One region of the Streptococcus vulneris genome, then DNA from elsewhere that is predicted to be linked to it. Evidence: predicted binding sites of a transcription regulator. Region 1 holds the regulator's gene; each other region holds the start of a gene.
What was found. The regulator Rex, encoded in region 1, represses fermentation and respiration genes when NADH is low (regulators of the CRP and FNR family bind a similar motif). The targets are predictions, from matches to a motif close to TTGTGAANTANTTCACAA.

Region 1 (10,432 bases):
GCCAATCTGTATGGCTAAGACCCAGTATAGCTTTTCAGACAATCCAAATGCACTTGGAGCACCTGAAAACTTTGAAATTACCATTCGTGAATTGGTGCCAAAATTAGGTGCAGGCTTCATCGTTGCATTAACTGGTGATGTCATGACCATGCCAGGCCTTCCAAAACGACCAGCAGCCCTCAACATGGATGTTGAAAGCGATGGAACAGTATTAGGCTTGTTCTAGTATATTGTAATTGACTTTATACTCTTCGAAAATCAAATTCAAACCACGTCAGCTTCACCTTGCCGTACTCAAGTACAGCCTGCGGCTAGCTTCCTAGTTTGCACTTCGATTTTCATTGAGTAAAAAATGAGTTTGGAAATACCATCCAAGCTCATTTTTTATCTAGATATAAGAAGTTGCCTTCTACACGTAACCAGTCTAGGTAAAGATATTTTCCCTGAATTCTGATATAATAGAAATATTGACTTCAAGAGTAAGGAAGAGAAGATGAACGCATTATTAAATGGAATGAATGACCGTCAGGCTGAGGCGGTGCAAACGACAGAAGGCCCCTTGTTGATCATGGCGGGGGCTGGTTCTGGAAAGACCCGAGTTTTGACCCACCGCATTGCTTATCTGATTGATGAAAAGCTGATCAATCCGTGGAATATCTTGGCCATTACCTTTACTAATAAGGCTGCGCGTGAGATGAAAGAGCGTGCTTATAGCCTCAATCCAGCTACTCAGGACTGTCTGATTGCGACCTTTCACTCCATGTGTGTTCGTATTTTGCGTCGCGATGCGGACCATATTGGCTACAATCGTAATTTTACAATTGTCGATCCTGGTGAACAGCGAACGCTCGTGAAACGCATTCTCAAACAGTTGAACTTGGATCCGAAAAAATGGAATGAACGGAGCATCTTAGGGACTATTTCCAATGCTAAGAATGATTTGATTGATGATGTTGCCTATGCTGCCCAAGCTGGAGATATGTACACGCAAATCGTGTCCCAGTGCTACACTGCTTACCAAAAAGAACTGCGTCAGTCTGAGTCTGTTGACTTTGATGATTTGATTATGTTGACCCTGCGTCTCTTTGATCAAAATCCTGATGTTTTGACCTACTACCAGCAGAAGTTTCAATACATCCATGTTGATGAGTACCAAGATACCAACCACGCTCAGTACCAATTGGTCAAACTCTTGGCTTCCCGTTTTAAAAATATCTGTGTGGTTGGAGATGCGGACCAGTCTATCTACGGTTGGCGTGGTGCTGATATGCAGAATATCTTGGACTTCGAAAAGGATTATCCCCAAGCCAAGGTTGTTTTGTTGGAGGAGAATTATCGTTCAACTAAAACCATTCTCCAAGCGGCCAATGAGGTTATTAAAAATAATAAAAACCGCCGTCCTAAGAATCTCTGGACTCAAAACGCTGATGGGGAACAAATCGTTTACTATCGTGCCAATGATGAGCTAGATGAGGCTGTATTTGTAGCCAAAACCATCGATGAACTGGGTCGCAACCAAAACTTCCTTCACAAGGATTTTGCAGTTCTCTATCGTACTAATGCGCAGTCCCGTACTATTGAGGAAGCCTTGCTCAAGTCAAATATTCCTTATACCATGGTTGGCGGAACCAAGTTCTACAGCCGTAAGGAAATCCGAGATATTATCGCTTACCTCAATCTTATTGCCAATTTGAGTGACAATATCAGTTTTGAGCGTATTATCAACGAGCCGAAACGTGGAATTGGGCCAGGAACGGTTGAGAAAATCCGTGACTTTGCGAATATGCAAGACATGTCCATGCTAGATGCTTCAGCCAATATCATGTTATCTGGTATCAAGGGTAAAGCAGCCCAGTCTATCTGGGATTTTGCCAATATGATTCTAAATTTACGAGAGCAGCTAGATCAATTAACTATTACAGAGTTGGTTGAGGCCGTCCTAGAAAAAACAGGTTACGTCGATATTCTAAACGCTCAAGCGACTTTAGAAAGCAAGGCTAGGGTTGAAAATATTGAAGAGTTCCTTTCTGTGACGAAAAACTTTGATGACACATCTGATGGACCAGAAGAAGAAACTGGTTTGGACAAACTAAGTCGTTTCTTAAATGACCTGGCCTTGATTGCTGATACAGATTCAGGTAGTCAGGAGACATCAGAAGTTACCCTAATGACCCTGCATGCTGCCAAAGGTCTCGAGTTTCCAGTTGTCTTTTTGATTGGGATGGAAGAGAATGTCTTTCCGCTTAGCCGCGCGGCTGAGGATCTAGATGAATTAGAAGAAGAACGCCGTCTGGCCTATGTAGGAATTACGCGTGCAGAGAAAATTCTCTATCTGACAAATGCCAATTCGCGCCTGCTTTTTGGTCGTACCAACTACAACCGTCCGACTCGTTTTATTAACGAAATCAGCTCAGACTTACTTGAGTATCAAGGTCTGGCTCGTCCTGTAAATACAAGCTTTAAGACATCTTATAGCAGTGGTGGTCTCGCCTTTGGTCAAGGTATGAGTCTTGCCCAGGCCCTTCAAGACCGTAAACGCGGTGTGGCACCAAAAACTATCCAGTCAAGCGGTCTCCCATTTGGTCAATTTACAGCTGGAGCAAAATCAGGGTCTAGCGAGGCAAATTGGTCCATTGGTGACATTGCTCTCCACAAGAAATGGGGAGAGGGAACTGTTCTGGAAGTTTCAGGAAGCGGTGCTAGGCAGGAATTAAAAATCAATTTCCCAGAAGTAGGTTTGAAAAAACTTTTAGCTAGTGTAGCCCCAATTGAGAAAAAAATATAATTTTCCATCCTTCTCACGAATAATAAAGTGAGGAGGATTTTTATGTACAGTATTTCATTCCAAGAAGATTCACTATTACCAAGAGAAAGGCTGGCAAAAGAAGGAGTTGAAGCGCTCAGTAATCAAGAGTTGTTAGCTATTTTACTTAGGACAGGAACACGTCAAGCTAGTGTTTTTGAAATTGCCCAGAAAGTTTTGAACAACCTTTCAAGTCTAACGGATTTGAAAAAAATGACCCTGCAGGAATTACAGAGTCTGTCTGGTATTGGGCGTGTTAAGGCCATAGAATTACAAGCTATGATTGAACTGGGGCATCGTATTCACAAACATGAAACTATTGAGATGGAAAGTATTCTCAGCAGTCAAAAGTTGGCCAAGAAGATGCAACAGGAGTTGGGACATAAAAAACAAGAGCACCTGGTGGCGCTCTATCTCAATACTCAAAATCAAATCATTCATCAACAGACCATTTTTATCGGCTCAGCTACTCGTAGTATTGCTGAACCACGTGAGATTCTTCACTATGCTATCAAGCATATGGCAACCTCTCTTATCTTGGTCCACAATCATCCTTCAGGAGCGGTAGCCCCTAGCCGAAATGATGATCATGTGACTAAACTTGTAAAAGAAGCCTGTGACCTGATGGGGATTGTCCTCTTGGACCATTTGATTGTCTCTCATTCTAATTACTTTAGTTATCGTGAAAAGACGGATTTAATCTAAAGTTCATTGACGACATAGTCAAAGAGGTTTTTATCTTTGGGACGATTTTCAAAAAGAAATTCTGGGTGCCATTGGACACCGAGAAAGGCGACATCATCTGTACTCATGACAGCTTCAATGATACCATCCTTAGGATCATGAGCTGCAATCTTTAAGTTAGGTGCTAAATCTTTGATGCTCTGGTGGTGGAAGGAGTTGATATGGGAAATTTCTCCATAGATTTCTCGAAGAACAGTATTTGGTTCTGTCATCAAGCGTTGAGTTGTGTACTCGGCAGAACAATCTTGCCAGTGGTCTTCGATATCTTGATACAAAGTTCCACCCATGGCAACATTAAAGAGTTGAGTCCCACGGCAGACGGAGAAAATAGGCTTTTTCTGGTTAATAGCTTCCTTGATGAGGGCCAGTTCAAAGATATCCCTTTGAAGGTGATAGTCATCGCTATCGATGGTTTTTGGTTCACCATAGAATTTTGGATCAACATTTTGCCCACCTGTCAAGATGAGCTTGTCAATCAAACTAATATAGTGGCTAGCCATTTCTTGATCACCAATCGGTAGGATGATGGGAATCCCTCCAGCGTCTTTAACGCCTTCAACAAAGCCTTTTGCTGCGTAACTCATCATGATGTCATCATCTGGATGAGTTTTTTCGTTTCCTGTTATCCCAATAACTGGTTTTTTCATAAAATGATTTTCGCTTTCTAATCCTCTTTTCGCATGAAGTAGAGGAGAGTTTGGAGTTCACTTGTCAAATCGACATATTGAACGACCACGTCTTTTGGTAAATGCAGATGGACTGGTGAAAAACTGAGGATTCCTTTCACGCCAGCATCCACCAAGAGATTGGCAACCTCTTGCGACTTGACGCTGGGAACAGTCAAGATAGCAGTCTTCACATCAGCATCCTTGATTTTATCCTTGATTTGAGAAATTCCGTAAATGGGAATCCCATCAGGAGTTTGGGTACCGACTTCAGGATGGTCATCTAGATCAAAGGCCATGATAATCTTCATCTTGTTACGCTCGTGGAAGCGGTAGTGGAGAAGGGCATGGCCCATATTTCCAATACCTACCAGCATGACATTGGTAATAGAGTTATCATTGAGTAAATCGGCAAAAAATGTCATCAGTTTTTTGACATCATAGCCAAAACCACGACGACCTAGTTCACCAAAATAGGAAAAATCACGACGTACGGTCGCGGAATCAATACCGATAGCCTCTGCAATTTGCTTAGAGTTGGCACGTTCAATCTTTTCTGCATGAAATCTCTTAAAAATTCGATAGTAGAGAGAGAGTCTTTTCGCTGTAGCTTTTGGAATAGCAGACTGTTTATCTTTCACAAAATCACAACCTTTCTATTCTTCTATTTTATAGAAACATTGTGAAAAAATCAACAAAAATAAGAAAAAACTAAGAAAAATCTTAGTTTTGATGTAAAAAATCTGCATGTGATAGAAAACGGTAGAGGTCTCCGACCAGTCCTTGGTAAACTTCTTGTCCTTTAAAGGTCAAAGAAGTTACATAAAGTGTATCTGGTAGGGTAACACATCCTGACAGAGCCAGCATGAGAGCTTCGTAATCCTCATACTTGAGAGTTCGCTCTACATGATAGCTGTCCTTATAGGTCAGTTCAAACATTTTGGCTCTATCTTTCCGATTTTGTAAAGACACCACGTTCTACCAAGCTATCCATGAGGAAGTAGAATTTTTCCTGATGAATGTGGTGGTCTTCTGATTTGAAAATATCAACTAGGCGTAGCCCAAACTTGTCAGTGATATTGATTTTAGCACCTGTAAGTTCCTTGTTAATGATGATTTTGAGTTGGAATCCCTCACCGCTGTTCGGAACTTTTTCCAAAAGGCGAGTCAATTCATAGTTACCAACCTTAGTCTCAAAAAAGGTGTTGTCCTTAAGGGTGAATTTTTTAACAGAAGGACTAAGAGTGTAGTCGTAACGACAATTTTTTAACTGAATGGTTTTTTCAAATGCCATATGGCTAACCTCCGATAATTTCTTTTAAGGTTTTTGCGAGGGTATGTAGGTCTTCAACAGTATTTTGTGGCGACAAACTGATACGAACGGATTCCTTCAAGCGTTCTGAATTTGCTCCGTACATAGCTTCAAGAACATGGCTGGATTGGACAATGCCTGCAGTGCAGGCTGAGCCAGTAGAGATTGAAATTCCAGCCAAATCTAAACGAAGGAGTAAGAGGTCATTTTTTTGGCCAGGAAATCCAATATTGAGGACATAAGGGAGATGATATTCTCCTCTATTCAAGTAATACTGAACTCCCTCTAGCTCTGCAAGAAAGGCAGTTTCTAGATTTTGTACATGTTGAAAATGTTCTTCTTGTTTTTCTAGGTCCTCTTTTAGGGCTGCAACCATGCCTACGATGGCAGCCAAATTTTCAGTACCTGCACGTTTTTTCTGTTCTTGGTCTCCACCATGGAGATAGGAATCAAAGTCCATGCTAGAAGCATAGAGAAAACCGATTCCCTTAGGACCATGGAATTTATGTGCAGAAGCGGTGAGAAAATCAATGCCCAACTCTTCTGGGTGAATTGGTATTTTACCAATAGCTTGAACTGCATCAACATGATAGGCAGCAGGGTGTTGCTTGAGTATTTGGCCAATTTCAGCGATGGGAAGTAGGTTTCCTGTCTCATTATTGGCAAACATGGTAGAAACCAAAATTGTATCATCACGTAAAGCTTTTTGAATTTGTTGGGCTGTGATTTCTTGATTTTCTGGTTGGATAATGGTTGCTTCAAAACCGAAGTGTTGAACCAAGTAATCAATGGTTTCAAGGACGGCATGGTGCTCAATGGCAGTTGTGATGATGTGTTTTCCTTGTTCTTGATGACGAAGGCAGTAGCCAATGATAGCAGTATTGTTGCCTTCAGTCCCACCAGAAGTGAAAAAGATATGTTGAGGTTTTGTTCCCAGTAACTGGGCTAGTTCCTGACGGGCTTCGCGTAAGAGCTTGCCAGCTTGACGGCCATGCCCATGAATACTAGAAGGATTTCCATGAGTTTCTTGCATAACCTTGGTCATAGCTGAAATAGCAACTGCTGACATGGGAGTCGTTGCAGCATTGTCCAAATAAATCAAAGAATCACCTTATTTCTTTTTGTTGTAGGCAAAGAGTGGGCTGACTGGTTTTCTTTCGTGGATACGGACGATAGCATCACCAATTAACTCACTAGCAGTGATGTAGCATACGTTTTTAGGAGTTTTTTCTTTTGTTGCTACTGAATCAGTCACAAGAATTTCTTTAATATTAGTATTGTCGAGAAGTTCAGCAGCTCCCTCAACGAAGAGACCGTGGCTAGAAACAGCATAAATTTCTGTAGCCCCTTCACGTTCAACGATTTTAGCAGCTTCAGAGAAGGTGCGTCCTGTATTTAAAATATCGTCAATCAAGATGGCTTTCTTACCTTCAACATCACCAATAATATAACCTTCGTTACGAGTTGCATCGTCCTGAGGGTAATCGATAATGGCGATAGGAGCATCAAGATATTCAGCTAAGCTACGAGCACGTTTTACACCTGAATTTTTAGGGCTAACCACGACAACATCTGAACCGAGTAGGCCCTTATCGCAATAATGTTTTGCAAATAGGGGAACTGTGAAAAGGTTATCGACAGGGATGTCAAAGAAGCCTTGAACCTGAACGGCATGCAAATCAAGCGTAAGGATACGATCGACACCAGCCTTAACTAGCATATTGGCAACTAGTTTCGCTGTAAGTGGCTCACGAGGTGAAGCGATACGGTCTTGACGTGCATAGCCAAAATATGGAAGGACAACGTTGATACTGTGGGCACTTGCACGTACACAAGCGTCGACCATGATCAACAATTCCATTAGGTGGTTGTTAACAGGGAAACTTGTAGACTGGATGATGTAAACATCATAACCACGGACACTTTCTTCGATATTTACTTGGATTTCTCCATCAGAAAATTGACGTGATGACAGTTTTCCAAGTGGAATACCGACAGCATCCGCAATTTTTTGTGCAATCTCTTGGTTAGAGTTGAGCGCGAAAAGTTTCATATTTTTTCTATCTGACATTATAGACCGTCCTCTGTAAACTTTATAAAACCGAGTTATATCTGCTTTACATATATGAACTAGGTTTTGTGTATTTTTATCTTTTCTATTTTACCAAAAAATAGAGATTATTTCAGCTATTTTTCATGCTTTTGACAAATCGAACCAATTTTGAAGGAGCTTTTTGGTAAGCAATCTGATTTTTCTCTAAAAATTGCTGGAAATCTTGCTTTCCTTGCTCGTGATTTTCCACCTCAAGCTCTAATTCGTAATCTGTAATATCAAAGTACTGACTTTCATCCAGTGCCATGAGGCCAATTGGTGTTTGCATTTCATAGCGAAGAGTTGTTAGACAACCAAGAACCTGCCATTTTTTACTTTGGATACCATGTTTAGCCAATTCATCCAGCACCAGTCCCTGAGGAAGTTCTTTCTTGCACAGGTAGTTTTCAGCATCTTTTAGTTCCAATTTTTGGTTGTACTCCATGTTTCCAACACTTTGCGGGACTTTGAGTGTCAATTCTGCCCAGTCTTCAAAAGTTCGAATGCGCATAGCAACCTTCTTTTCTCGCAGTTCAAAATCAGGCGTGTCGATGTAGTAATTTTTTTGAAGAACAGGAGTGACACCTGTGAACTGGTCTTTTAGACGATCATATTCATCTTTTTTCAGGAGTGTTTTCAATTCAATTTCTAAATGTTTCATTTTTCTTACCTTTTCTTTATCGTTGAAAGCGGATTTATGGTATAATAAGCATTGTATTTATTGTATATGAATCTGGAGAAAAAATCAAAGATATTTTTGAAGGATAATATGAGAACAAGGGAGAATATATGACCTTAGAATGGGAAGAATTTCTAGATCCTTACATTCAAGCTGTTGGTGAGTTAAAGATTAAACTTCGTGGTATTCGTAAGCAATATCGCAAGCAAAATAAGCATTCTCCGATTGAGTTTGTGACTGGTCGAGTCAAGCCGATTGAAAGTATCAAGGAAAAAATGGCTCGTCGTGGCATTACTTATGCGACCTTGGAACACGATTTGCAGGATATTGCTGGCTTGCGTGTGATGGTCCAGTTTGTAGATGACGTCAAGGAAGTAGTGGAGATTCTGCGCAAGCGTCAGGATATGCGGATCATACAGGAGCGTGATTACATTACTCATCGAAAATCCTCAGGCTATCGTTCCTATCATGTGGTAGTTGAATATTCGGTTGATACCATTAATGGGGCTAAGACTATTTTGGCAGAAATTCAAATACGTACCTTGGCCATGAATTTCTGGGCAACGATAGAACATTCTCTCAACTACAAGTACCAAGGGGATTTCCCAGAGGAGATTAAGGAGCGACTAGAAATCACGGCCAAAATCGCTCATCAGTTGGATGAAGAAATGGGTAAAATACGTGATGATATCCAAGAAGCCCAGGCACTTTTTGATCCTTTAAGTAGAAAATTAAATGACGGTGTAGGAAACAGTGACGATACAGATGAAGAATACAGGTAAACGAATTGACCTGATAGCTAATAGAAAACCACAGAGTCAAAGGGTTTTGTATGAATTGCGAGATCGTTTGAAGAGAAATCAGTTCATACTCAATGATACCAATCCGGACATTGTCATTTCTATCGGTGGGGATGGCATGCTCTTATCAGCCTTTCATAAGTACGAAAATCAACTTGATAAGGTACGCTTTATAGGTGTTCATACTGGACATTTGGGCTTCTATACGGACTACCGTGATTTTGAGTTGGATAAGCTAGTAACTAATTTGCAGCTAGATACCGGAGCTAGAGTCTCTTACCCTGTTCTGAATGTGAAGGTCTTTCTTGAAAATGGTGAAGTGAAGATTTTTAGAGCACTAAATGAAGCCAGTATCCGAAGGTCTGATCGAACCATGGTGGCTGATGTTGTGATTAACGGTGTTCCCTTTGAACGTTTTCGTGGAGATGGGCTAACAGTTTCGACCCCGACTGGTAGTACAGCCTATAACAAGTCTCTCGGTGGAGCTGTTTTGCATCCTACCATTGAAGCTCTTCAGTTGACGGAAATTGCCAGCCTTAATAATCGTGTTTATCGAACGCTGGGTTCGTCCATTATTGTTCCTAAGAAGGATAAGATTGAACTCATTCCAACGAGAAACGATTACCATACCATTTCGGTTGACAATAGTGTGTATTCCTTCCGCAATATTGAGCGAATTGAGTATCAAATCGACCATCATAAGATTCACTTTGTTGCCTCACCTAGCCACACCAGTTTCTGGAACCGTGTTAAGGATGCTTTCATCGGCGAGGTGGATGAATGATGTTTGAATTTATCGCAGATGAGCATGTCAAGGTTAAGACCTTTTTGAAAAAGCACGAGGTTTCTAAGGGACTGCTAGCTAAGATTAAGTTTCGAGGCGGAGCTATTCTGGTCAATGACCAACCACAAAATGCAACTTATTTATTGGACGTTGGAGACCGCGTTACTATCGATATTCCCGCTGAGGAAGGTTTTGAAACTCTGGAAGCAATCGAGCGCCCACTGGATATTCTCTATGAGGATGACCATTTTCTAGTTTTGAATAAACCCTATGGAGTGGCTTCTATTCCTAGTGTTAATCACTCCAATACCATTGCTAATTTTATCAAGGGTTACTACGTCAAGCAAGACTATGAAAATCAGCAGGTTCACATTGTAACTAGGCTTGATAGAGATACTTCTGGCTTGATGCTCTTTGCCAAGCACGGCTATGCCCATGCACGATTAGACAAGCAGTTGCAGAAGAAATCTATCGAGAAACGCTACTTTGCTTTGGTTAAGGGAGATGGACATTTGGAACCGGAAGGAGAAATTATTGCTCCGATTGCGCGTGA
Region 2 (10,432 bases), on a different contig from region 1:
TTGGGGAAGATGGGCCAACACACGAACCAGTTGAACACTTAGCAGGTCTCCGTGCTATGCCAAATCTAAATGTTTTCCGTCCAGCAGATGCGCGTGAAACTCAAGCAGCTTGGTACCTTGCAGTGACAAGTGAGAAAACACCAACTGCTCTTGTCTTGACACGTCAAAACTTGACTGTTGAAGAGGGAACAGACTTCGACAAGGTTGCTAAAGGTGCTTATGTTGTCTATGAAAATGAAGCAGACTTTGATACCATCTTGATTGCGACAGGTTCAGAAGTCAATCTAGCTGTCTCAGCTGCTAAAGAATTGGCTAGTCAAGGCGAAAAAGTCCGCGTAGTCAGCATGCCATCTACAGATGTCTTTGATAAACAAGATGCAGCATACAAGGAAGAAATTCTTCCAAATGCAGTTCGCCGTCGTGTTGCAGTCGAAATGGGTGCAACTCAAAACTGGTACAAATATGTTGGTCTCGATGGTGTTGTTCTCGGTATTGATACCTTCGGAGCCTCTGCACCAGCACCAAAAGTATTGGCAGAATATGGCTTTACTGTAGAAAATCTTGTAAAAGTCGTTCAAAATTTGAAATAATTCTAAAAATCAGGGCGCGAGCTCTGGTTTTTCTTACTAGAAAAGCAAGGTACAATCTTGTAAAAGTAGCTGAAATTTGATATAGTAGTCCTATGTAAAAGACAAAGGAGAAGAAAATGAATCCAAATTATACATTTTTAATTATGCTTGTAGCGATGTTGGGCTTGATGTTCTTTATGCAACGCTCTCAAAAGAAACAAGCACAAAAACGTATGGAAAGCTTAAATAAACTACAAAAAGGCTATGAAGTGATTACAATCGGTGGACTTTACGGAACAGTCGATGAAGTAGATACTGAGAAGAGAACGATCGTTCTTGATGTAGATGGAGTTTACTTGACTTTTGAACTAGCTGCTATCAAGACAGTATTACCGATGAAAGAAACAACTTCACTAGAAGGCGCAATTGAAAAATAAGACGGGACTACTAACTCCCGTTTTTCTATAAAAGAAAGGAAATGGGATGAAAAAACTAGTCTTTGTCTGCCTGGGAAATATTTGTCGCAGTCCTATGGCTGAGTTTGTTATGAAATCAATGACAGATAATTACGAAATCCAAAGTCGAGCGACTTCCTCTTGGGAACATGGTAATCCGATTCATAAGGGAACTCAAGGAATTTTTCAACAATATGAGATTCCCTATGACAAAGCCAAAACATCGCTTCAGATTAGTAAGGAAGATTTTGAAGTTTTTGATTATATTATCGGAATGGATGCTTCAAATGTTTCTGACTTACGTCAGATGTGTCCAGCAGACTGTCAAGATAAGATTTACTCATTTGCATCTGAAAGTGTTCCAGATCCTTGGTATACAGGAGATTTTGAGGAAACCTATCGACGTGTTCAAGAGGGGTGCAGGGCTTGGTTAGAACGTTTAGAAAGGGAGAGTGAAGATGGAAAATCTTAAGAATTTTTACGAAAAGTATCGTGTCTATCTGACTCGTCCACGTTTAGAGCTTTTAGCAGTAGTTGCCATTGTTTTCTGTGCTGTACTCGTCTTTTTTCTAAATATTCCTGGAAAAGGTGTTCTAAAACTGGATAATGGAACGATTGTTTACGATGGCAGTCTTGTCCGTGGTAAAATGAATGGACAGGGTACTATTACTTTCCAAAATGGGGACCAATATACAGGTGGTTTCAGCAATGGAGCCTTCAATGGAAAAGGTACCTTTCAATCTAAAGAAGGCTGGACCTACGAAGGTGATTTTGTAAATGGTCAGGCTGAAGGAAAAGGGAAACTAACAACAGAACAAGAAGTCGTTTATGAAGGAACTTTTAAACAAGGCGTTTTTCAACAAAAATAGGGCCTCCTTATCAAAGGAGGTATTGTTATAAGCTTTAAGTAAGCGCTTACCTGCAAATCCTTTTCTTTCCAAGTTCCTCTTCCAAGCAAGTTTGTGAAATAAAAAATTTTTGAAATAAATTTCACAAACTCTAAAGAAAAAGCTTGTGGAGAAAAGATAATGAGAAAAACTTCACAAGGAACCAAAAATTCTTTGTGAAATGTTTATGAAACTGTTTACAAAGTTGAAATAATGCGTTATAATAAACTTGTGAAAAAATTAACAAAGGATTTAGTCCTTGAAAGCTATGGAGGAAAATATGGCTGATAAAAAAACTATGACACCAGAGGAAAAGAAACTCGCTGCTGAAAAGCATGTCGATGGGTTGGTGCAAAAAGCTCTAGTTGCCCTTGAAGAAATGCGTAAGTTGGACCAAGAGCAAGTTGACTACATCGTAGCTAAAGCGTCAGTAGCAGCTTTGGATGCCCACGGAGAATTGGCTTTACATGCCTATGAAGAAACAGGACGTGGTGTATTTGAAGATAAAGCAACTAAGAACTTGTTTGCTTGTGAACATGTAGTAAACAACATGCGTCACACTAAGACAGTTGGCGTTATCGAAGAAGACGATGTAACAGGATTGACTCTCATCGCTGAACCGGTTGGTGTTGTCTGTGGTATTACTCCTACAACAAACCCAACATCAACAGCAATCTTTAAGGCATTGATTTCATTGAAGACACGTAATCCAATTGTCTTTGCCTTCCACCCGTCAGCTCAAGAATCATCAGCTCACGCAGCTCAAATCGTTCGTGATGCTGCGATTAAAGCAGGAGCTCCTGAAAACTGCGTACAGTGGATCACTGAACCATCTATGGAAGCAACTAGTGCGCTTATGAACCACGAAGGTGTTGCGACAATCCTTGCAACAGGTGGTAATGCCATGGTTAAGGCGGCTTATTCATGTGGTAAACCAGCTCTTGGGGTAGGTGCCGGAAACGTGCCAGCCTATGTTGAAAAATCAGCTAACATCCGTCAAGCAGCACACGATATCGTCATGTCTAAATCGTTTGATAACGGTATGGTCTGTGCCTCAGAGCAAGCGGTTATCATTGATAAAGAAATTTACGATGAATTTGTAGCAGAGTTCAAATCATATCATACTTACTTTGTAAACAAAAAAGAAAAAGCTCTTCTTGAAGAATTCTGCTTCGGCGTGAAAGCAAATAGCAAAAACTGTGCTGGTGCAAAATTGAACGCTGACATTGTTGGTAAACCAGCAACTTGGATTGCAGAGCAAGCAGGATTTACAGTTCCAGAAGGAACAAACATTCTTGCTGCAGAATGTAAAGAAGTTGGTGAAAACGAGCCATTGACTCGTGAAAAATTGTCACCAGTAATCGCAGTTTTGAAATCTGAAAGCCGTGAAGATGGTATTACTAAGGCTCGTCAAATGGTTGAATTTAACGGTCTTGGGCACTCAGCAGCCATCCACACAGCTGATGAAGAATTGACTAAAGAATTTGGTAAAGCTGTTAAAGCTATTCGTGTTATCTGTAACTCACCTTCTACTTTCGGTGGTATCGGGGACGTTTATAATGCCTTCTTGCCATCATTGACACTTGGATGTGGTTCTTACGGACGCAACTCAGTTGGGGATAACGTTAGTGCCATTAACCTTTTGAATATCAAAAAAGTCGGAAGACGGAGAAATAACATGCAATGGATGAAACTTCCTTCAAAAACATACTTTGAACGTGATTCAATTCAATACCTTCAAAAATGTCGTGACGTTGAACGTGTCATGATCGTTACTGACCATGCCATGGTAGAGCTTGGTTTCCTTGATCGTATCATCGAACAACTTGATCTTCGTCGGAATAAGGTGGTTTACCAAATCTTTGCAGATGTAGAACCAGATCCAGATATCACTACAGTTGAACGTGGTACTGAAATCATGCGTGCCTTCAAACCAGATACAATCATCGCTCTTGGTGGTGGATCTCCAATGGATGCTGCTAAAGTAATGTGGCTCTTCTACGAACAACCAGAAGTGGACTTCCGTGACCTTGTACAAAAATTCATGGATATCCGTAAACGTGCCTTCAAATTCCCATTGCTTGGTAAGAAGACTAAATTCATCGCAATCCCAACAACATCTGGTACAGGATCTGAAGTAACACCATTTGCCGTTATCTCTGATAAAGCAAATAACCGTAAATACCCAATCGCTGACTACTCATTGACACCAACTGTGGCAATCGTAGACCCTGCCTTGGTATTGACAGTTCCTGGATTTGTTGCTGCGGACACTGGTATGGACGTATTGACCCACGCGACTGAAGCTTACGTATCACAAATGGCTAGCGACTACACTGATGGTCTTGCACTTCAAGCTATCAAACTTGTATTCGAAAACCTTGAAAGCTCAGTTAAGAATGCAGACTTCCACTCACGTGAGAAAATGCATAACGCTTCAACAATCGCTGGTATGGCCTTTGCCAATGCCTTCCTAGGTATTTCTCACTCAATGGCACATAAGATTGGTGCCCAATTCCACACAATCCACGGTCGTACTAATGCAATCTTGCTTCCATACGTCATCCGCTACAACGGTACACGTCCAGCTAAGACAGCAACATGGCCTAAGTACAACTACTACCGTGCAGATGAAAAATACCAAGATATCGCTCGTATGCTTGGACTTCCAGCTTCTACTCCAGAAGAAGGTGTGGAATCTTACGCAAAAGCTGTCTACGAACTTGGTGAGCGCGTAGGTATCCAAATGAACTTCAAAGCACAAGGTATCGACGAAAAAGAATGGAAAGAACATTCACGTGAATTAGCCTTCCTTGCTTACGAAGACCAATGTTCACCAGCTAACCCACGTCTTCCAATGGTTGACCACATGCAAGAAATCATCGAAGATTCTTACTATGGCTACAAAGAAAGACCAGGACGCCGTAAATAATTGTTATCAGCCTAGAGGCAGGAGTTATCCTGTCTCTTTTTTGTAATTCTATTTGAAAAATGGTATAATCATCGCATATATTTATTTGAAAATCAAATCTTTTATAATCATGCGAGGGAGAAATGTAAGAGATGAATGAGCTAGGGGAAAAGGTAAGACTTCTTAGAGAAGAGAAAGGACTTAGACGCCCTGTTTTTTGTGGAGATGAGTCAGAACTGTCAGTCCGTCAGTTAGTGCGCATTGAAAAAGGAGAATTTCGCCCGACGATAAAAACACTAGAATATATTGCAGATCGATTAGAAATTCCGTCCTATGTCTTGATGCCAGATTATAAGGAACTGCCTAAACGCTACCAAGAATTAAAGTACTTTCTTTTACATCACCCTGACTATGGAGACAAGGAGTTGCAAGAACAAAAGGAAGAATATTTTGATGAGATTTTCGAGTGTTTTTATGATGACCTGCCCCGTGATGAGAAGATGATAGTGGACTGCCTTCAGGCAATAGATGCAGTGAGAGCGACTAGTAATTCTTTATACGGAAGTGGTGTGATTGAGGACAGTCTTCAAGACTTACTATCCAGAGATGTATATAAAGCCGTGGACTTGTTGAAATTGAGACTGTATTTCAACTGTCAGTTAATGGATGGTTTAAATGTGGGTGAGATAAAAGAATCTGAGCATGAAACCATTCTTTGTTTTCATGACAAATTAAGTTCTCAGGTTGATAAGATAGAGTTCGATTGTTTGAACTTGCTTAGAGATTCCTTGTTAGCTTCTTTAACTTGTATAGAAATTATGGGGCTGTTTCATTATTTTAAGAGAGCGGTTGAGACCTTAAATAAAATAGGGCAGAAAACACGAGATTTCCAAAAGCAACCGATTGTCTTGATGGTGGAGTGGAAATATTATATTCATACTGACTATGATACAGCCAAACAAAAGTATGAAGAAGCAAAAATGATGGCGAGGATGTTTGGTAATGAGAAGTTAATCGTTAGTTTAGATAATGAATGGGCCGAGGATCTAGAAAGATATCATTAAAGAGTTTATAGGAGTGACATTTCTGTCATTGGAGAAATGTCGCTTTTTTGTTAAAATGAATTTTACTTGATATACATCCAGAAGCAAACTAGGCAATAGAGAGAAAACTCTAAGTAGTAGGCCCATAGGGGAAATCAGTGCTGATGTAGCTTGAAGGATTTTCTATCAGTATGATGTATGACGATAACAGTTTTAAACAAGGGGGAAAGAATGTCCATTTTATCCATTAAAAATATTTCAAAGTTTTACACTTTGGACGGTAAACATCAAGAGCAGGCTCTAAGAAATATTAACCTGCAGATTGCAAAAGGTAAAATTACAGCGATTTACGGACCGTCAGGCTGTGGCAAAACTAGCTTGCTAAACATCATCAGCGGTTTAGACAGACAATATGAAGGAGTTTTAGAATTTAAAGGGGAATCCCTCCGTGACTTATCAGAGATTGAACTAACTCAATTTCGTAAAGATAAGATTGGATTTGTGTTTCAAAACTTTAACCTCATTCCTCATCAGTCTGTCTTGGACAATGTCAAGCTACCTCTCTATGTCAAAGATTTATCTGACAGGGAGATGACAATGATTGCAAAGGAGCAATTAAGTAACTTGGGCATGGAGCCTTTTATGGCTAAAAATGTTAAACAGCTTTCTGGTGGGCAAAAGCAACGCGTAGCAATCGCGCGTGCACTGGTAAATCAGCCAGATATGATTGTAGCAGATGAGCCAACGGGTTCGCTGGATTCTCAATCCCAAGAAATGGTATTGGAGGTATTTAAAAATTTAGCCCAAACAGGGAAAACAGTATTGATTGTAACCCATAATCCAGAGGTTGCTGAATATGCAGACGTGATTATCAAAATGAAGGATGGTGAAGTCGTTGAAGAAGTCAAAAAATAAAGGATTATCATTGAAAAATAAATTCAAACTTTCTTTAAATAACTTTATGGAAAGAAAGTGGCGTAACCTATTGATTGCGCTAGCAACCTCAATCGGTTTTGTAGGAGTCTTAATTTCTTTTGGCTTGGGAAATGCTTTGATTTCGATGATTGATGAAAATACGAATGGAGGTCAAATTCCTTCTCAAGTTCAGATTGCTTTAAATACAGAAAATGCTGGACGAGGCTTTTTGAACCAAGATGATAAGAACTATATCACGAATACAGTTGGGAAAGAAGCTATTAAATATTTGGAGAGTCCTTTTGGGATGACCATGTCAAATATTACTATAGATGGGCAAGAAATGGATCTGAGTCAAACGATGCCTTCTTATGCTCAAGTAGTGAGTCTCTATGAGGATACAAGTATTTCTGTTAGTAGTAATGAGGCGGACAAAGTATTAGCTGGCTCCCTCTATACTGATGCAAATGAACAGGGATTGACGATCCCAAGCAGTTTACTAAAAAATTGGAATGAACAGACAGGAAAAAATCTGACAGCTAGTGATGTTATTGGCAAATCAGTCTCAGCAAGTATTGTAGAAAATGCTGCCGAAGCTAGTAAGATTGCTCAATTTCAAACGAAGATTGTACGTGTGATTAATGATGAAGATGACATGGAGGACAGTAACAGTTTCATGCCGTCTAGTCAAATGGAAACAATTTTGAAAGAAGCTGGATTTACAAAAGCTGTATCTTATTTTATCTTGGAACTCAAAGATCCATCACAGACAAAAGTGGTAACAGAAGAATTACAGAAAAATAAGAAGTATACTGTTCTTTCTCAACAGAAGGTTCTTGATATTGTGATTACCTTTATTCGTGTCATTCAGGGATTGTTGATTGTGCTTTCATCACAAGCTATTGTGGTAGCAGCGGTCATGATTGGTATCATCATTTACATCAATATTATGCAACGTTCTAAGGAAATAGGTGTCATGAAGGCAGTTGGTTATCAAAATCATGATGTCAAAGGGATTTTTATTTACGAGGCTATCTGGATTGTAGGGATCGCCTTGCTGCTGGCATTTTTGGTTGCACAAGGGGTGGGAAGTTTGGCGAATGCGATTGTAAATCACTTTTACCCATCCATCACGAAGGTTTTTGAATTAAATCCTCTATCTATTTTAGGAACTCTAGCTTTCGCTCTCTTGCTTGGTTATGTATCAGCTTACTTCCCAGCACGTAAAATTAGTAAAATGGATCCTGTAGAATCGCTACGATATGAATAGTAAGGGATTCCTTGATTTACAGTTTAAAAAAGAAACTAACATAGAAAAACAATGCCCGTACTTGCAATTAAACTTAAATAGTTATATAATAGGTTTGTTGAAAGGTGATTTGTAGTGATTCAAGTTACTCTTTTCACAATAAAAATTTCATGATTTTCATAAGGAGGAAATCACTAATGGTAGTTAAAGTTGGTATTAACGGTTTCGGACGTATCGGTCGTCTTGCTTTCCGTCGTATCCAAAACGTAGAAGGTGTTGAAGTTACTCGTATCAACGACCTTACAGATCCAGTTATGCTTGCACACTTGTTGAAATACGACACAACTCAAGGTCGTTTCGACGGTACTGTTGAAGTTAGAGAAGGTGGATTTGAAGTTAACGGTAAATTCATCAAAGTTTCTGCTGAACGTGATCCAGAACAAATCGACTGGGCTAACGACGGTGTAGAAATCGTTCTTGAAGCTACTGGTTTCTTTGCTAAGAAAGCAGCTGCTGAAAAACACTTGCACGCTGGTGGAGCTAAAAAAGTTGTTATCACTGCTCCTGGTGGAAACGACGTTAAAACAGTTGTATTCAACACTAACCACGACGTTCTTGACGGTACTGAAACAGTTATCTCAGGTGCTTCATGTACTACAAACTGCTTGGCTCCAATGGCTAAAGCTCTTCAAGATAACTTTGGTGTTGTAGAAGGATTGATGACTACTATCCACGCTTACACTGGTGACCAAATGATCCTTGACGGACCACACCGTGGTGGTGACCTTCGCCGTGCTCGCGCTGGTGCTGCAAATATCGTTCCTAACTCAACTGGTGCTGCAAAAGCTATCGGTCTTGTAATCCCAGAATTGAACGGTAAACTTGACGGATCTGCACAACGCGTTCCAACTCCAACTGGATCAGTTACTGAATTGGTAGCAGTTCTTGAAAAGAACGTTACTGTTGATGAAGTGAACGCAGCTATGAAAGCAGCTTCAAACGAATCATACGGTTACACAGAAGATCCAATCGTATCTTCAGATATCGTAGGTATGTCTTACGGTTCATTGTTTGACGCAACTCAAACTAAAGTTCTTGACGTTGACGGTAAACAATTGGTTAAAGTTGTATCATGGTACGACAACGAAATGTCATACACTGCACAACTTGTTCGTACTCTTGAATACTTCGCAAAAATCGCTAAATAATTCATGAGTCGATAAAAAGCAAGGCTTCTTGGTCTTGCTTTTCTTATATGGAAAAATGGATGACACAATCATCCATTCTTTTTTAATTCTTTTTCAAAAGTATCTGATAGGACAGTGAAGCTTAATTTCTCTAGAGTAAGCGGATGGGTAAAGGACAGTCGAAAGGCGTGGAGCATAAGCCGACTTGTCTTTGATTTACTATTATAGAGAGGGTCGCCCAAAATAGGGAAGTTATGATGCGAAAGGTGCACACGGATTTGATGTGTTCGCCCGGTCTTTAGTTTGCAACGAACCAAGGAAGTTTTGTCTGGGAATTGCTTTAATCTGCTTACATGCGTTTCAGCATATTGCCCATTTTTTGTATCAACTATTCGTTTTCTGCGGTCATGGCGATCACGCCCAATTTTGTCTCTGAAAACAAGCTCTTTGCTGTTGATATGTCCGTCGACCTGTGCCCAATATTCCCTAGAAATCTCTTTTTTCTCCAATAAGCGATTGAGAATAGGCAGGATAAAAGGATTTTTGGCAAAGAGAACCAAGCCACTGGTTTCCATGTCTAGACGATGAACGACATAGCAGGTTTGGCCAACATAGGCACTGACATGGTTAAGAAGGGCGATTTCGTTTGGCTGATTACCATGCGTTTTCATCCCCTCGGGTTTGTTTACAATAATCAAGTGTTGATCTTGATAAACTTTCTGAACGAGGTTAGGATTGCCCCAAGGGATTTCTTTTTCGGGATAATCTTCTTCGTCAAAAGTCAACTGGCAAACATCTCCAGGATTTACCGTCTCGTTCCAATGAACTTCTCGCTGATTAATCAAAATGTGTTTCTTGATTCTCAAAAAATGACGGATTTTTCTAGGGATGAGGAGTTGTTCCTCAAGTAATTGCTTTACCGTCATTTGAGGTAGAGAGTCTGGTAATGTAAATGTGAATTTCATACAGATATTGTAACAAAAAAAGCCCTATTTGGATAGGAAATAGCTAAATTCTTGTCTTCCTATGACGAAGATGATAAAATAAACGCATGAAATTAGATAAATTATTCGAGAAATTTCTTTCTCTTTTTAAAAAAGAAACAAGTGAACTAGAGGACTCTGATTCTACTAGCTTACGTCGCTCTCGTAGTGATCGAAAAAAATTAGCCCAAGTAGGTCCAATTCGAAAATTCTGGCGTCGCTATCATCTAACA
Region 3 (10,432 bases), on a different contig from region 1:
TTTTCTACCACCATATTATCGTCAATAATCTCAAAAGATTTTGACAAATGTTCCTCCGCTGTTTGACCAAGCCCTGAAAAAATCTCTTGGTACATACGGGCCACACGAGCAGGCGTTTCCTGCAAGCCCTCACGGTTAGCGTCCTCTCCGACAGCCTCGATAATCATTTTTACAGCTGCTTCAATCTTTTGTGTATCCATTTTCGTTCTTCCTCTCCATCAGATAGGCTCTCACTTGGCTCAAGAAATACAAAGAACCTGTGACAATCCTAACTGTTTGTTTCTCTTCTTTTTTATCTGTCAATTTCTGCTCTAGAAAATCCTGCCAACCTTGGTAGCTGAGATTTCTAGACTTGGCTGCCTCTTTCAGCACATTTTCATCAGTCGCCCGACTATCGTCAAAATGTGTCAGGGTAAGCTCGGTATCTGGCATGGCCCCCAGCAAGTCCAACATATCCTCCAAGGCCTTGGTTTTGATACAAGTAAAGAGGATTTCCTTACGATAATCCGCAAAGCGTTCTTGCAAGGTTGCTAATAAAGCCTTGATAGCATGGGGATTGTGGGCTCCATCCAAAATCATCAAGGGTTCTCTTGACACTACCTCCAGACGCCCCGGCCATCTTGTTTCTTCCAGAGCTTGAGCAAGCAAGGTATTAGCTGGTAGCTCTCGACCATCTTCTTGACAAAAATTATCAAGTAAAGCTATGGCCATCCCAGCATTCTCTATCTGGTGCAAGCCAAGCAGGCCAGTCTGGAAGCGACCTTGCCTGACAACACTTGTATAGTCAAAGACTTCACCCGTTACCACACTCTTTTGATGGCTGATCTGATAATCTGCCCCGTAGGCAAGTCTCGGCGCATTTTTATCTTCCGCAATGCGGTCAATCACAGCCAAAGCTTCTGGAGCAATACGCCCTGTTACCAAGGGAATCCCTTGTTTGATAATACCAGCTTTCTGCTCTGCTATGGCCTCCAAAGTGTCACCAAGTAGGGCTACATGATCCAATCCAATAGTCGTAATTCCTGTCAAAATGGGCTGGCAAACATTGGTACTATCCAAAAGTCCACCCATGCCCACTTCCATGATAGCCACATCTACTTGCTCTGAGGCAAAGTAGTCATAGGCTATGGCTGTGATAATCTCAAACTCGGTTGTGCCCTGTAAATTAGCGGTCGCTTCTCCCTCAAGTAAAGACTGATAGTCTGCCATGAGAGTTTCGAGTCTAGCCTCGGGAATAGATTCCCCGTTGATGCTAATCTGGTCTGTGTAATGAATGAGGTAGGGCGAGCTGAAAACACCAACTCTCAGCCCTAGCTTTTCTAGCATATTTTTCAAAAAAGCAATTGTCGACCCCTTGCCATTGGTTCCTCCGATATGGATGACCTTGAGTTTGAGATGGGGATTGCCACGCAAAGCTAATAGTTCCACCATTCGTTCCAAGCCAAAATGCGGTTGGTCCGTCCGGTAGTTAGCAATCCACTGATTATTTTCAAATTCTTTCATCTTATTTATATTGTTTTAAATCTAGATTTTCCGCTTCATCAGCCAGACGAATAGCGGAGGCAATTTCAACTGCCATCCTGTGACTAGCTACATCATGCACGCGCACCACTTCTACACCCTGCCTCGCAGCGATACTAGTTACATGAGCCGAAGCTGTGTCCCGATTGCGGAAACCAAGTTCTGTCTCAGGATTGACTTCAAAACCATTTTCTTCAAGGATATTGATGACAAATCGCTTGCGCGACACTCCGAGAAAGATTGGATAACCTTTCTGATGTAGTTTATCCAGATCCCGTAAAAGAAGCAAATTTTCTTTCTTGGTTAGACCAAAGCCGATTCCCAGATCCAACAGGATATTTTCTTGTGCAATCCCAGCTTCCTCTGCTCTCGCTAGTGCTCGTTCAAAGAAAGCCTCCATTAACTCTTCGATTGGCAATGTTTCAAAGTCAGCTAACTCTTCCTCTGTAAAAGCTTGTCCAAAACCAAAATGAGGAAATATGAGCGAGCTAGGATGCTGAGGTCGCGCCATAACTGGATTAAACATGATGACCACTTTCGCTCTCGCTTCTGCTACCACATGAGCCATTTTTTCATCACCCATGAGACCAGTGATATCATTAACTAGATTAGCACCAGCAGCCAAAGCCGCCTCTGCCACCTGACTTTTCCAAGTATCGATAGAGATGAGAACATCACTTTCCTTGCGAATAGCTTTGATTACTGGAACAACACGCTGGATTTCCTCTTCTATCTCAACATAGCTATAGCTACTTCCCGGCCGAGTTGATTCTCCACCGATATCGAGCATACTGGCTCCTTCTGCTATCAATTTACGAGCCTGCTGGAGTGCCTGCTCAAGAGCAAAAAATTGACCACCATCCGAAAAGGAATCTGGGGTTACATTGATAATTCCGCAAATAGCTGTCTTTGCATGATTTACTTTAGTTGACATATCGGTCACTCCCTCAAGGCTTTTCATCATATTATTTCTCTATTTTACCATAAAAAGAAAAAGATGGACACGATTGCATTCATCTTTTTCCCAGTAGAAACAAGTAAGCAATTGTCAAAAATCTTAAACAGAAATCCCTAATGTCCGACTCAAAATCACCACGAGAGCCAGCAAACAGAAAGCAACCCCATTCACAATCATGTGAAGTAAGATAGACATTTCCAAACGTTGGGTCTTGTAAGCCGTCCAAGACAGAACGATCGACATACCTCCATAAATCAATAAAGAAGGTAAATTACTTGGTTGATGCAATAAAGCAAACACAATCGTACCGACTATAAATCCCAAGTTCTCTTTTCCTCGGAAAATCTTTTTAGGAACAATCCCACGGCACAAGATTTCCTCACAAATTGGAGCAAGCAAGGCCAACAAGAAGAAACTGGAAATCAGAGAACTATTCTGAACCATGTCGTTAATCTGAGACTGATTCCCTGTTGTCGTCTCATTTGATAGTTGCAATAAAATGGAACCAAGTATATTTGAACAGATAATGACTAAATAACTTAATCCCAAACGTGCCAAATCCTTCGCTCTAAAAAAAGAAAAATTAAAACTTGCTAACTGCGTTTTACGAGCTCCAATAATAAACAGCACCAGAATCACAATCGAAATACCAGAAACTATCAGTCCTGACTGCAACAGTGGTACTGCATTTAAAGTTAAAATAGCAGTAACCCCTATAGGAATCTGATATAAAATTGTCGCTAGCAGAAAGATTAACAGCCAACCTGCACGATTCAATAATTCTTTCCAGATACTTTTCTCTTTCATCACCTATCTCCTTTGTATTAAAAAAGGGGGAAATTCCCCCTGGGTTATCCTATTATAAGGCCATGCTGATGTAGTTAAGGATAAACAAGGCATCCAAAATCCAAATCATGACATGAACATCTTTAGCTTGACCTTTGACAAGCTTAGTCAAAGTGTAAGTCAAGAAACCAACTGCAATCCCTTGAGTGATAGAGTAGCTGAATCCCATAAAGATAGATGTGAAGAAAGCAGGAACCGCTTCAGACATATCGTCCCAATGGATATTTTTCAAGCTAGCCAACATCATAATCCCAACGATAATCAAGATTGGAGCTGTAGCGGCTGTTGGTACAATCGCTAGAAGTGGGCTAAAGAAGCTTGAGATCGCAAAACAGATAGCTACGACCAAGGCTGTCAAACCAGTACGTCCACCCGCACCGATACCAGCAGCAGACTCGACATAAGTCGTTACGTTCGAAGTACCAGCGATGGCACCAATTGAAGTACCAATCAAGTCAGAGTAAAGAGCCTTATCCAACTTAGCTGATTGGTGATTTTCACCATTTGTCGCTACGATACCAACTTTTTCACCTGTACCGATCAAGGTACCAATTGTATCAAAAATATCTGTCAATGAGAAGGCAAGAATAGCCATCAGAGTTTCAGGCAAGCGAGCTGTATCTGAAATCAAAGCTCCCAAACCTTCTGAACCAAGAGCTACACCAAAGACTGTCTTCAAGTCTTCAAAGGCTGCACCAACATGGTTATTAGCAAAATCGATGCTTGACAAATCTACCAAACCAACTGCGATAGCAAGAATAGTTGTTGTCAAGATAGAGAGGATAATTCCCCCTTTAATTCCTTTGATAACAAAGAAGATTGTAATGGCCAGTCCTGCAAGTGCCACCAAAACAGCTGGGTTATTAAAGTCAACCAATCCTGGAACTGCTGAAGAGTTTGCTGCAATCGTTGCTTTAGCTTTGTCAGCCCCTTCTCCTACAACAGTATAGTTACCTGGATCAATCGTAAATTTCAAAAATCCAGCATTCTTAATTCCTACGTAGGCAAGAAAGACACCGATACCAGCTGAAATAGCTGAGCGAAGAGCATTTGGAATCGATTCAATGATCATTTTACGAACATTTGTCAAGGTAATAATCAATGAGATAATCCCACAGATGAAGACCATAGCCAAGGCTTGTTGCCAAGAATAACCGAGTCCAAATACAACTGTAAAGGTAAAGAAGGCATTGAGTCCCATACCTGGTGCTTGGGCATAAGGTAAGTTAGCATAGAAGGCCATCATCAGGGTACCCGCAACTGCACCGATAATCGTTGCGAGGAATACACCTTGAGCAGGCATTCCTGTTTGCGAAAGAATTTGTGGGTTTACAAAGAGAATATAACTCATTGCAAAGAAAGTTGTTAAACCAGCGAGAACCTCTGTACGAACGTCTGTACCGTTCTCTTTTAGTTTAAATAATTTGTCCATTATTAATCTCCTTTTAATTTTTACGAACAATAATAGAATTATATCATTTATCATTCACTTTTTCAATATCTTTGTTTGATTTATTTAAGAAATTGATCCAATTTCATTTTTTGTTTGGAATCTGCTTTTCTGCCTGCTTTCTGTTATAATAGAAGACATCTTATCTGAAAAGACACTAGAAAGGTCCCTATGACGAAAAAAATTATTGCAGTTGACCTGGATGGAACCCTGCTCAACTCAGACAGTCAAATTTCTGACTTTACCAAAGAAACCATAAAAAAAGTTACTGAAAAAGGCCATCAAGTTATTATTACGACAGGGCGCCCTTACCGCATGTCAAAAGATTTCTACCGTGAACTAGGCTTAGACACTCCTATGATTAATTTCAACGGCTCCCTCACTCATTTACCAGACCAAACTTGGGACTTTGAAAAGTGTTTGACTGTAGACAAAAAATATCTGCTAGATATGGTTCGACGTTCAGAGGACATTCAAGCCGATTTTATCGCTGGAGAATACCGTAAAAAATTCTACATTACAAATCCTAATGAAGAAATTGCCAATCCCAAACTATTTGGTGTGGAAGCTTTCCATCCTGAAGATCAATTTCAGCCTGAATTAGTGACCAAAGATCCTAACTGTATCCTGTTACAGACCAGAGCCATTAACAAGTATGCCTTGGCAAAAGAAATGAATGCCTTCTACCAGCATCAACTTTCTATTAATACTTGGGGTGGTCCGCTCAATATCCTTGAGTGTACCCCAAAAGGTGTCAATAAGGCCTTTGCTTTGGACTACTTGCTCAAGGTAATGAACCGAGATAAAAAGGATTTGATTGCTTTTGGAGATGAACACAATGATACCGAAATGCTAGCTTTTGCTGGGAAGGGCTATGCCATGAAAAATGCTAACCCAGAGCTACTCCCTTATGCAGATGAGCAAATTTCCTTGACAAATGACCAAGATGGGGTTGCAAAAACCCTGCAAGACTTATTCTTATAGTCCATACTGATACTCAATGAAAATCAAAGAGCAAACTAGGAAGCTAGCCGTAGGCAGTACTTGAGTACGGCAAGGCGAAGCTGACGTGGTTTGAATTTGATTTTCGAAGAGTATGACCAGCTTGCGAGCTGGTCTTTGTGTTCTTTTCACAGTCTCATCAACCAGTTAATCGATTGTTCTACTTTTTGCATCCAAAACCTTGGAAAAGGCTTTCTTTTGTGATATACTTCACATATAAATACAAGAGAGCTCGTCACACTCGACTCTGTTGACACAAAATCAATCCAGTCCCGTTTCTCCTGCTCTCAGTTAATATCAAGGAGGATAGCTATGAAAGCTGTTGTTGTAAATCCAGAAAGCACTGGTGTTGCTGTTGAAGAAAAAGTACTCCGTCCACTTGAAACTGGGGAAGCACTTGTAGAAATTGAATATTGTGGTGTTTGCCACACTGACCTCCACGTTGCCCATGGTGACTTTGGTCAGGTACCAGGACGTGTCCTAGGTCACGAAGGTGTTGGTATCGTTAAAGAAATTGCCCCAGATGTGAAAAGCCTTAAAGTCGGTGACCGCGTCAGCGTTGCTTGGTTCTTTGAAGGATGTGGCACTTGCGAATACTGTACAACTGGTCGCGAAACCCTTTGCCGTACAGTGAAAAATGCCGGCTACTCAGTAGATGGTGGTATGGCTGAACAATGTATCGTAACTGCAGACTATGCTGTTAAAGTTCCTGACGGACTTGATCCAGCCCAAGCCTCTTCTATCACATGTGCTGGTGTAACAACCTATAAAGCTATTAAAGAAGCCAAAGTTGAACCAGGCCAATGGGTTGTTCTTTACGGCGCTGGTGGACTTGGTAACCTAGCTGTTCAATACGCTAAAAAAGTATTCAATGCTCATGTCATCGCAGTTGATATCAATAACGACAAACTTGCCCTTGCAAAAGAAGTGGGTGCGGACATTGTTATTAACGGCCTCGAAGTTGAAGATGTACCTGGACTCATCAAGGAAAAAACTGATGGTGGAGCTCATTCAGCTGTCGTAACTGCTGTATCTAAAGTTGCCTTCAACCAGGCTGTTGACTCAGTTCGTGCTGGTGGTCGCGTAGTCGCTGTTGGTCTCCCTTCTGAAATGATGGAACTCAGCATCGTGAAAACCGTTCTAGATGGAATCCAAGTCATCGGTTCTCTTGTTGGAACTCGTAAAGACTTGGAAGAAGCCTTCCAATTCGGTGCAGAAGGTTTAGTAGTTCCAGTTGTCCAAAAACGCCCAGTCGAAGATGCCGTAGCCATTTTTGACGAAATGGAAAAAGGTCAAATCCAAGGACGTATGGTACTTGACTTCACCCACTAATCTAATAAAAACCTATTTTAAAAGTTGGAATGCGCTTCCAACTTTTTTATATTAAATTTTTTAATAAGGATTCAAAAAAACTTCTCTAAAACTCAATATATCAATATTTTCAGATGTAATCTTTTTAATTATTTTATGATAAATAGTTGATTTTTAGATGAAAACGGTTTATACTTAAACAGTCTTAAAGTTTTCTTAAACGAAAACTAAAACAAAAAAGGAGGAATGACAATAATGAGTATCGGAATCATTATTGCGAGCCACGGCGAATTTGCTGCGGGTATTCATCAGTCAGGATCTATGATCTTTGGTGAACAAGAAAAGGTTCAAGTTGTAACCTTTATGCCAAACGAAGGTCCTGATGATCTATACGCTAAGTTTAATAACGCTGTTGCTGCATTTGACGCAGAAGATGAGGTTCTAGTTTTGGCTGACCTTTGGAGTGGATCTCCATTTAACCAAGCTAGCCGCGTGATGGGAGAAAATCCTGAGCGTAAGTTTGCCATCATCACAGGACTGAACTTACCGATGTTAATTCAAGCCTACACAGAGCGCCTCATGGACGCTGCTGCAGGTGTCGAAAAAGTCGCTGCTAATATCATTAAAGAAGCCAAAGATGGCATCAAGGCTCTTCCAGAAGAGCTAAACCCAGTTGAGGAAGTAGCAAGTGCTGCAGCTGATCCAGTTGCCCAAGCTGCTATTCCAGAAGGAACTGTCATCGGAGACGGTAAACTCAAAATCAACCTTGCCCGTCTAGACACTCGTTTACTTCACGGTCAAGTTGCAACTGCTTGGACTCCAGATTCAAAAGCAGATCGTATCATCGTTGCTTCAGATAACGTAGCTAAAGACGAATTACGTAAAGAATTGATTAAACAAGCAGCTCCAGGTAAAGTGAAAGCAAACGTTGTTCCTATCCAAAAACTAATCGACGTTGCAAAAGATCCTCGCTTCGGAGGAACACATGCCCTTATCTTGTTTGAAACACCTCAAGATGCCCTTCGTGCTATTGAAGGTGGCGTGCCAATCAAAACTCTTAATGTTGGATCAATGGCTCACTCAACTGGTAAAACAATGGTTAACAACGTTTTGTCTATGGATAAAGAAGACGTTGCTACATTTGAAAAAATGCGTGACCTTGGTGTTGAATTTGATGTACGTAAAGTACCAAACGACACGAAAAAAGATTTGTTTGACTTGATCAACAAAGCAAACGTGCAATAATCGATTTTATGAAAGGATTTTAAAGATGTCTATTATTTCTATGGTTTTAGTAGTCGTTGTAGCCTTCCTAGCAGGTCTTGAAGGTATCCTCGACCAGTTCCAATTCCATCAACCAATCGTAGCTTGTACCCTTATCGGCCTTGTTACTGGTAACCTTGAAGCAGGGATCATCCTTGGTGGTTCTCTTCAAATGATCGCCCTTGGTTGGGCTAACATCGGAGCTGCCGTAGCTCCTGACGCTGCTCTTGCTTCTGTTGCTGCTGCCATTATCATGGTTCTTGGTGGCGACTTTACTAAGACAGGTATCGGTGTTGCCCAAGCGGTTGCTATCCCTCTTGCAGTTGCTGGTCTATTCTTGACTATGATTGTCCGTACACTCTCTGTCGGATTGGTTCACACTGCTGATGCTTCTGCTAAAAAAGGTGACTTCAAAGCAGTTGAACGTGCTCACTTTGTCGCACTTCTTCTTCAAGGTCTTCGTATTGCAGTCCCTGCAGCACTCCTTCTAATGGTACCAACTGAAACAGTACAAAGCATTCTAAATGCTATGCCTGATTGGCTCAAAGATGGTATGGCTATCGGTGGTGGTATGGTCGTTGCCGTTGGTTACGCTATGGTTATCAACATGATGGCAACTCGTGAAGTATGGCCATTCTTCGCTATCGGTTTCGTGCTTGCTGCCGTGTCAGATATTACTCTAATCGGATTTGGTGCTATCGGTGTTGCTATCGCTCTTATCTACCTTCACCTTTCTAAAACTGGTGGAAACGGTGGCGGAGGAGCCGCAACTTCTAACGACCCAATCGGCGATATCCTAGAAGACTACTAAGATAAGAAAGGACTGAAAACATCATGACTGAAAAACTTCAATTAACTAAATCAGATCGTAAAAAAGTTTGGTGGCGTTCAACTTTCTTACAAGGTTCTTGGAACTATGAACGTATGCAAAACTTGGGTTGGGCTTACTCATTAATTCCAGCTCTTAAAAAACTCTACACTAAAAAAGAAGATCAAATAGCTGCTCTTGAACGCCATCTTGAGTTCTTCAACACTCACCCATACGTAGCCGCTCCAATCATGGGGGTTACTCTTGCACTTGAAGAAGAACGTGCTAACGGTGTTGAAATTGATGACGCTGCTATCCAAGGGGTTAAAATCGGTATGATGGGACCTCTTGCTGGTATCGGTGACCCAGTATTCTGGTTTACAGTACGCCCAATCCTTGGATCACTCGGTGCTTCACTTGCCCTTACTGGTAATATCTTAGGTCCAATCCTCTTCTTCGTTCTTTGGAACTTGATTCGTATGTCATTCTTGTGGTATACACAAGAGATTGGATACAAGGCTGGATCAGAAATCACTAAAGATATGTCTGGCGGTATCCTTCAAGACATCACTAAAGGAGCTTCTATCCTTGGTATGTTCATTCTTGCTGTCCTTGTTCAACGTTGGGTAAATATTAAATTTGCTTTCGATGTTGCCAAAGTTCAACTAGATGAAAAAGCTTATATCCATTGGGATAAATTGCCAGAAGGATCTAAAGGTATCCAAGAAGCATTCGCACAAGTAGGACAAGGATTGTCTCAAACACCTGAAAAAGTTACTACTTTCCAACAAAACTTGGATATGTTGATCCCTGGACTATCAGGACTACTCCTTACTCTCCTTTGCATGTACTTGCTTAAGAAAAAAGTATCTCCAATCACTATTATCCTTGCACTCTTCGCAGTGGGTATTGTGGCACATGTTCTTCACATCATGTAATCAAGCAACTTAAAAGGAATCAGGTTCTAAAATCTGATTCCTTTTTTCTATACTTTTATTCGGCCAAGGCACCCATTGGATCCCATGGTGCGAGTACAATTGGTTCTGCTTCATAGGCAGCTTGTTCTTCTGCTGTCAGCAATTCCTTACGGACAACGATTTGGTAAGTGTATTCGTCCATCCAAGCGTCTGAGGCAACAAAGTAACCATCGGTACCAACCTTGTCTCCCCATGAGTTTTCAACCTTCCACTTGGTTGACTTCCCATTTTCATCCAAATCAACACCTGTCAAGACCATGGCGTGGGTCATTAAGCTTTCGCTGTAATCCAAACGT

Region 2: the regulator Rex is predicted to act here: its motif matches at 2,141-2,158, upstream of adhE (bifunctional acetaldehyde-CoA/alcohol dehydrogenase).
Region 3: the regulator Rex is predicted to act here: its motif matches at 5,976-5,993, upstream of adhP (alcohol dehydrogenase AdhP).

Annotation. Positions count from the first base shown of each region.
Region 1 is NZ_JAHUZC010000001.1:102,796-113,227, reverse strand. It holds gene KUA57_RS00570 (formate--tetrahydrofolate ligase) at 1-226, shown strand, start outside; gene pcrA (DNA helicase PcrA) at 494-2,785, shown strand; gene radC (RadC family protein) at 2,828-3,508, shown strand; gene KUA57_RS00555 (gamma-glutamyl-gamma-aminobutyrate hydrolase family protein) at 3,505-4,194, opposite strand; gene KUA57_RS00550 (redox-sensing transcriptional repressor Rex) at 4,212-4,853, opposite strand; gene KUA57_RS00545 (DUF4649 family protein) at 4,936-5,151, opposite strand; gene KUA57_RS00540 (DUF1831 domain-containing protein) at 5,159-5,506, opposite strand; gene KUA57_RS00535 (cysteine desulfurase family protein) at 5,511-6,626, opposite strand; gene KUA57_RS00530 (ribose-phosphate diphosphokinase) at 6,636-7,595, opposite strand; gene KUA57_RS00525 (CYTH domain-containing protein) at 7,708-8,277, opposite strand; gene yjbM (GTP diphosphokinase) at 8,406-9,077, shown strand; gene KUA57_RS00515 (NAD kinase) at 9,061-9,879, shown strand; gene KUA57_RS00510 (RluA family pseudouridine synthase) at 9,876-10,432, shown strand, end outside.
Region 2 is NZ_JAHUZC010000005.1:101,101-111,532, forward strand. It holds gene tkt (transketolase) at 1-590, shown strand, start outside; gene yajC (preprotein translocase subunit YajC) at 707-1,006, shown strand; gene KUA57_RS05135 (low molecular weight protein-tyrosine-phosphatase) at 1,053-1,496, shown strand; gene KUA57_RS05140 (MORN repeat-containing protein) at 1,483-1,893, shown strand; gene adhE (bifunctional acetaldehyde-CoA/alcohol dehydrogenase) at 2,192-4,843, shown strand; gene KUA57_RS05150 (helix-turn-helix domain-containing protein) at 4,975-5,886, shown strand; gene KUA57_RS05155 (ABC transporter ATP-binding protein) at 6,097-6,780, shown strand; gene KUA57_RS05160 (ABC transporter permease) at 6,749-8,050, shown strand; gene gap (type I glyceraldehyde-3-phosphate dehydrogenase) at 8,227-9,237, shown strand; gene KUA57_RS05170 (RluA family pseudouridine synthase) at 9,306-10,181, opposite strand; gene pbp2a (penicillin-binding protein PBP2A) at 10,268-10,432, shown strand, end outside.
Region 3 is NZ_JAHUZC010000007.1:72,396-82,827, forward strand. It holds gene folE (GTP cyclohydrolase I FolE) at 1-200, opposite strand, end outside; gene KUA57_RS06045 (bifunctional folylpolyglutamate synthase/dihydrofolate synthase) at 181-1,503, opposite strand; gene folP (dihydropteroate synthase) at 1,505-2,485, opposite strand; gene KUA57_RS06055 (CPBP family intramembrane glutamic endopeptidase) at 2,579-3,286, opposite strand; gene KUA57_RS06060 (NCS2 family permease) at 3,339-4,757, opposite strand; gene KUA57_RS06065 (Cof-type HAD-IIB family hydrolase) at 4,947-5,759, shown strand; gene adhP (alcohol dehydrogenase AdhP) at 6,090-7,109, shown strand; gene KUA57_RS06075 (PTS sugar transporter subunit IIB) at 7,344-8,333, shown strand; gene KUA57_RS06080 (PTS mannose/fructose/sorbose transporter subunit IIC) at 8,359-9,162, shown strand; gene KUA57_RS06085 (PTS system mannose/fructose/sorbose family transporter subunit IID) at 9,186-10,097, shown strand; gene pepC (aminopeptidase C) at 10,153-10,432, opposite strand, start outside.